DNA from 2 places in the Flavobacterium sp. UBA4854 genome. Region 2 is predicted to be linked to the other one. Evidence: riboswitches for the same ligand, from Rfam matches in the RefSeq annotation. Region 2 holds a riboswitch; the other holds the start of a gene.
What was found. A riboswitch is a leader RNA that binds a small molecule or an ion and turns the genes downstream of it on or off. The one in region 2 is predicted to bind S-adenosylmethionine.

Region 1 (3,426 bases), on a different contig from region 2:
TTGTTGCTCCAAAATTTGCCAATTCGTTTGCTTCGTTAAACGATAAATATTCGATTTTCTTAGCATCGGCAACTAAATCTGGATTTGCCGTATAAATTCCGTCAACGTGCGTGAAGTTTTGTAATTCTTCCGCGTTTAAATAATTTGCGATTAACGAAGCGGTATAGTTACTGCCATTTCTACCTAAAGTAGTTGTGTCGTTGTTGTTGTTTGAGCCAATGAAGCCTGTAACTATATTAACCGTTTCGCCGTTATGTTCTTTAAAATAATTTACTACGTTTTTCTTTGAAAGCTGTTCCAAAGGCTGTGCATCGCCAAATTTTGAATCTGTTTTCAGTAAATCTCTCGTATCTACAAAATTGGCAGGAATTCCTTTTTCCAATAAAATAGCCGTCAATAATTTAGCCGAAAGCAATTCACCTTTAGATAAAATCTGATCTTTGATTTTTTTGCTATAATCTCCAATTAAACTTACTCCTTCAAAAAGTTTGTCTAAAACATTAAATTCTTCAGATAAATCTACCTGCGGATAATCTGAAATCTGGTATTTTTTGAAATTTTCTAATAATTCTTTATAACTGCCGTTTTTAGCAGCAATGCTTAAAATAAATTCTAATTCGTCAGTAGCATTTCCACGTGCAGAAACTACAACGGCAATCTTTTCGCCTTGATTTACTTTATCTGAAATGATTGAAACAACTTTGTTAAGTCCTTCTCCGTTTGCTAACGATTTACCTCCAAATTTTAATACTTTCATTTTATTTCTTTATTGTTTCTGCCTTAAAAATATCGGCAAGTAAATGATCTAATTGTTTGTACTCGATTAAAAAAGCGTCATGTCCGTGAACCGAATCAATTTCGCTATAGAAAACATTGTCTTTAAACTTCTTCAATTCTTCGTAGGTTTCTACATTTTCTTTTGCTGTAAAAAATAAATCTGAATTGATTCCGACGATATGAATTGAAGCTTTTGTTTTAGACATTAAGTTTTCAAAACTTTCACTATTTCTAGTAATATCAATTGTTTTAAGCAACTGATTCATTAATTTATAAGAAGACAATTGAAATCTTTTCTGCAATTTTTTTCCGTGATGTGCCAACCAGCTTTCGATATTAAAAATCAAAAGATCTTGGTTGATCGTGCGCTGAAATTTTTCTTTAAAAGATTCTGGCGAACGATAACAAAGCATGGCATGTATTCTTGCATCTTCGATTGGTCTTGAAGAATTGTTTAGAATTTGTTCTTGCAGGAAACAATTAGCGATAAGCCAATCAGTCGATTTCCAGTCGCTCGCAATCGGAATAAGATTTTCTGTGATATTTGGCGCTAATGCTAAAATTTCCCAAGCAATTCCGCCGCCAACAGAACCTCCAATAACCGCAAAAAGCTTTTCGATATTTAAAGTTTTTACGCCTTCAATAAAGATTCTTGCGATGTCTCTAGCTGTAAAATCTAAATAGTTGTCAATTAAAAAGGAATTGCTTCCGTTTCCTGGAATATCGAAAGCTAAAATGGTATAAACAGCAGTATCAATGGTTTTGCCTTCACCAATCAAGTCATTCCACCAGCCGTTTTCGCCAGTAACTTGCGAATTTCCAGTTAAAGCATGGTTAACCAAAACAATAGGCGCGCTGTGCAAAGGTTGTCCTGCCAGCGTAAAACTTAATGGTATAGAATGATAAGTTGCACCACTTTCTGTGATGAAATCTTGAATTATAATGGGATTTGGTATATTTTCCAATTTCAAATCTGTTGTATTATTGATTTGTATATGGAAATATTAGAAAGAAAAACTAGGTTTAACTAGAAAAAATCTTGTTGTTATCTTTCCACGTTTGGCGTGGTAGAATGTAGCACCTTCTTCGTTTTACCGAAGGGTTGCTAAGGCTTCATCGGGTCTAATCCCTCGTCCTTTCTTTATAACATTTCAATACGTGTTTGAACTTAACGGTGCAAATTAACTACTAATTTCTCAAACAAACAAATTTTATCTAAAAGTGTTTGTTAAATTTCTGAGACTTACTTTAGCAAAAACTATTATACGCAAAAATTTACCGAACAAAAATGCCCAGTAAAATTAAGCAGGTTTTACCCTAAATTTATGATGCTTTTTCGTTTAGATAAAAAGCGTTTCATTTTCTTTTGAATACATCAAAAACAATAAAGAGTTTGGCACTTTTTTCTCAGCGCTTTTATCTTCCTCTGTGATTCCGAATCTTGGGTGAGCCAATTCGTTTGTTGGCGGCGGATTATTATTTTTTGTCCTTCTGTTTTTCAATTTAGAAATTTTTTCTGCGAAGTAGTTCAATTTGCTCATGATATTAAGTTTTAGTTAAGTTGTGTTTTATAATCTTTATTTCTCGTTTATCTTTTTGTTAAGTCATTTTCTAGAATAAAAAAACCCTTTTGGATTTTTAGATACCAAAAGGGTTTAAGTTTTTAAACTCATTTATACTTTTAGTATCAACAGACGTTCACGCAAATAAGCGCGACAGCAAACATCTTAGTGTTCATCTGTAAGGATTTATTCATCTGTGATTTATATTGTATTTTATTTAAATTCTGCATTTGTTGTAAATTAAAAAGCCTCCTAAAATATTTCTTAGGAGGCTTTTACTATATTATTATTGTATTCTTACAATTTTTTAGCAATAGACACCCCCGCCTCGGTCTTAACCGAGATGGCACAAAACATTTTGTTGACTTTTAAGTTCATTTGATTTCTAGTAGTTTTTGGGTATAACAAATATGCAAATATTTTTCTTATTACACAAATAAAATTCAAGAATTTAATTACAAAATCCGTTGAAAATGTGTTTTTTAACGTTAAAAAACATCTTACAAAAACGAAAACGAAATAACACAAGTAAAAAACTTACAAAATAAGCCAATTTTCCTTCATAATTCCATTTGACAAATCAATTTATCAAAGAACTTTTTTCTCTTTTATATTTTTTTTAACTAAAAAATTACAGCCAAACGGCTTCTTTACTCCTAATTCGCTCCGCAATTTTCAGAATATCGGTTATAATTCCTCTAGAAATTGCTTGTTTGCAAGGTGGAGCGCTCTGAATTACGATTGGAATATCGGCATAAGATTTAGTGAAAATTTCAAAAATGGTATCAGAACCTTTTAATTGTCCGATTGGGGAATTTATTGGTTCCGAAATTAATTTGACTTCTAAAGTGCCTTTTTCTACATCAAACTCTCCCACATATCTCAATACATGATTTTCTGCTTGAGTAATTTTTGCGATTTTAAAAGATTTATCGACAGCATCTTTGTTTAGCACTCCATTTTTTTCTAAATGGTCTTCGGTTATGAAGGGCTTGATTTTAATATCTGAAAACTCAAAATCTTTTCCTATTTCTCTGGCCAATATCAAAAGTTTCCTTGCAGAATCGTTTCCAGACAGATCTTCTTT
Region 2 (3,426 bases):
CCGTTTTTGATCGCGTGGTATAAAAACACAGAGTGCATGGCTTCACGAACGGTATCATTTCCTCTAAAAGAAAACGAAACGTTACTTACTCCACCACTAATATGTGCGTGCGGAAGATTCTCACGAACCCATTTCGTCCCTCTAAAGAAATCCAAAGCGTTCAATCTATGCTCTTCCATTCCCGTTGCAACTGGGAAAATATTTAAATCGAAAATAATATCCTGCGGAGGGAATCCTACTTTGTTCACCAAAATATCATACGAACGCTGGCAAATCTCCACTCTACGATCGTAATTATCGGCCTGACCAACTTCATCAAAAGCCATTACAATAGCAGCTGCTCCGTAACGTTTGATTAATTTAGCATGATGAATAAAGGCTTCTTCTCCTTCTTTTAACGAAATCGAGTTGACAACGCTTTTCCCTTGTACTACTTTTAGACCTGCTTCGATGATTTCCCATTTCGAACTGTCGATCATAATCGGCACTCTCGAGATGTCTGGTTCCGCAGCAATTAAATTCAAAAATTTAGTCATCGCTGTAACACCGTCAAGCATTCCTTCATCCATATTAATATCGATGATTTGTGCTCCACCTTCTACCTGCTGTCTTGCAATATCAAGCGCCTCGTCATATTTCTCTTCCTTGATTAATCTCAAGAATTTTCTTGAACCTGTCACGTTTGTACGCTCACCAACATTCACGAAAACACTTTCCGGCGTAATAATTAACGGTTCTAATCCTGATAATACAAGGTCTCTTCTTTTTTCTGTCATTTTCTACCAATCCATTGTTCCTACGGAACATTTTATTCTCAATTCAACCTGCAAGGTTTTCAAAACCTTGTAGGCTTCTATTTTTTAACTCTCAATAAATCATACCTACAAGATTTTGAAAACCTTGCAGGAATACGAATATTATTCAAAAACCGTCGCTACTCTCGGTTTATAGTCTTTCGCAACCTCAGCCATTAATCGGATATGATCTGGAGTTGTTCCGCAACAACCGCCAATGATATTAATCAAATTATCATCTAGATATTCTTTAATGAAAGCCTGAGTTTGTTCTGGCGTTTCATCATATTGTCCGAATGCATTTGGTAATCCAGCGTTTGGATGCGCCGAAACATTAAAGCTCGTATTGTGTGCTAATGTTTTTAAATACGGTTTCAACAAATCGGCTCCAAGAGCGCAATTGAATCCTACACTTAACAACGGAATATGTGAAACTGAAATCAAAAATGCTTCAACTGTCTGTCCTGAAAGCGTTCTTCCTGAAGCATCTGTAATGGTTCCTGAAACCATGATTGGAATATCGAGATTACGTTCTTCTTTTACTTCTTCGATTGCAAAAAGTGCTGCTTTTGCATTTAATGTATCAAAGATTGTTTCTACTAAAAGCAAATCACAGCCACCGTCCATTAAAGCTTCTGCTTGTTGTTTGTACGCGATTCGTAAATCGTCAAACGTTACGGCTCTGTAACCTGGATCGTTTACGTCTGGTGACATACTTGCTGTACGGTTTGTCGGGCCAATTGAACCGGCTACGAAACGAGGTTTCTCTGGATTTTTAGCGGTAAACTCATCGGCAACCTCGCGTGCAAGTTTTGCCGATTCGTAGTTTAACTCGTAAACCAAATCTTCCATGTGATAATCGGCCATACCGATTGTCGTTCCTGAGAAGGTGTTGGTTTCTACGATGTCAGCACCAGCTTCAAAATAAGCGGCATGAACATCGCGGATTGCTTGTGGTTGTGTTAGGGATAGTAAATCGTTGTTTCCTTTTAACGGATGTGGGAAATCTTTGAAACGCTCTCCTCTGAAATCTTCTTCAGAGAAATTATAGCGTTGCAACATTGTCCCCATTGCTCCGTCAAGGATTAGGATATTTTTTTTTATTGCTTCTTGAATTGTTACTGCCATGTTGTTTTGCCGCAAAGACGCTAAGGCGCCAAGCTTTTTTTATTTTTAATTTTGAAGGATCTATTTAAACCCGACAGGTTTTAAAAACCTTTCGGGTTTACCTTCGATATTTTTCACATTAATTCCAAAAGTGCACTATTGTTGGCTCATTAGCCCCGATGGAAGCAAATATCCTTTTATTCTGGGGTTCAGAATAAAAGATATTTGTGTACAGCGGGAACTATTGAAAGCAAAAATGCACCAATGATTCGCTCCTGATACAGCATCTGTTTCAGTAAATATTATATGTTATCGAGAAAAGTTTTGAGAAATACGAGTATGTATTTGTGTTATCTATCTTTAATACTGGAAAATGTCGTATAAAGTAGAATTTAGCACCTTCTTTATGATAAAGGGTTGCTAAGGTTTCATCGGGTCTATCCCTCCGCCTTTCGTGATAACGAACAATAATTTTAAGAACAGTGCAAAGGTATGAAATAGGCTTTCTATTTGCAAATGTTTTTTTTCTAAGGTACTGAGGGACTAAGATGCTAAGGTTCTAAGGTTTTTTAGCTTCTGTTTTTCAAATATAGCCCGCGGTTTCAACCGCGGGGAACGTATTGTGATAATTTGGTTTGTATGATCATATCCGCATTGATTATGCGATGTGTTCATACGTTGTTGTGTTCATACGTTGTGTTCCAGTGGTTGAAACCACTGGCTATGTTCTATACATTTTTTGCTATAGTGTTCAGCTCCGGAGGAGCATAATATTTATAGAAAAACAACCAGCACAACACAAGAGCTCCAGCGGAGCGACATATATTTCGCTCCGCTGGAGCTCTTTGTCAAACGACATCAATTTTATTCTATAAATATGTCATCCCTCTGGGATTATTCATAGTAATTAAAAAAGCCCAAACTTTAAAAAGTTTGGGCTTTACAATATTTAAAAAACCTTAGCGCCTTAGTCCCTTAGAACCTCAGCACCTTCGATTAAACAATCGCCTTAACAACCGCTTTAGGCGCTTCTTTACGAGTTCCATCAAAACCGTCTACACCAGAAACTGTTGTATATTTCAATACATATTTTTTACCTGGGTTGATGATTGAATACGCAGCTTGGCACATTAAAGTTGCTTCGTGGAAACCACAAAGGATCAACTTTAATTTTCCTGGATATGTATTTACATCTCCAATAGCGAAGATTCCCGGAATGTTAGTTTGATAATCTAATGCATTGTTTACTTTAATAGCATTTTTCTCAATTTCTAATCCCCAGTCTCCGATTGGACCTAATTTTGGTGTTAATCCGAAAAGTGGGATGAAATAGTCACATTCGATTTTACGGTGTGCTCCGTTTTCTTCGATATCTAATGACTCAACATGCTCAGCACCATTGATTCCGATAACTTCTGCCGGAGTGATTAATTTAATTTTTCCAGCTGATTTTAATTCCTGTACTTTTTCTACAGAATCTAAAGCCCCTCTAAATTCGTTTCTTCTGTGAATTAAAGTTACTTCT

Region 1: linked by a shared signal. The riboswitch ahead of B3J44_RS20325 (alpha/beta fold hydrolase) and the one ahead of B3J44_RS09040 (homocysteine S-methyltransferase family protein) in region 2 are both predicted to bind S-adenosylmethionine.

What each region holds. Positions count from the first base shown of each region.
Region 1 is NZ_DHEI01000139.1:12,044-15,469, forward strand. It holds gene thrA (bifunctional aspartate kinase/homoserine dehydrogenase I) at 1-757, opposite strand, end outside; gene B3J44_RS20325 (alpha/beta fold hydrolase) at 759-1,742, opposite strand; SAM riboswitch class I at 1,820-1,927, opposite strand; gene B3J44_RS20330 (hypothetical protein) at 2,118-2,318, opposite strand; gene B3J44_RS20335 (aspartate kinase) at 2,971-3,426, opposite strand, start outside.
Region 2 is NZ_DHEI01000063.1:21,222-24,647, forward strand. It holds gene metH (methionine synthase) at 1-776, opposite strand, end outside; gene B3J44_RS09040 (homocysteine S-methyltransferase family protein) at 918-1,922, opposite strand; SAM riboswitch class I at 2,249-2,365, opposite strand; gene B3J44_RS09045 (NAD(P)/FAD-dependent oxidoreductase) at 2,898-3,426, opposite strand, start outside.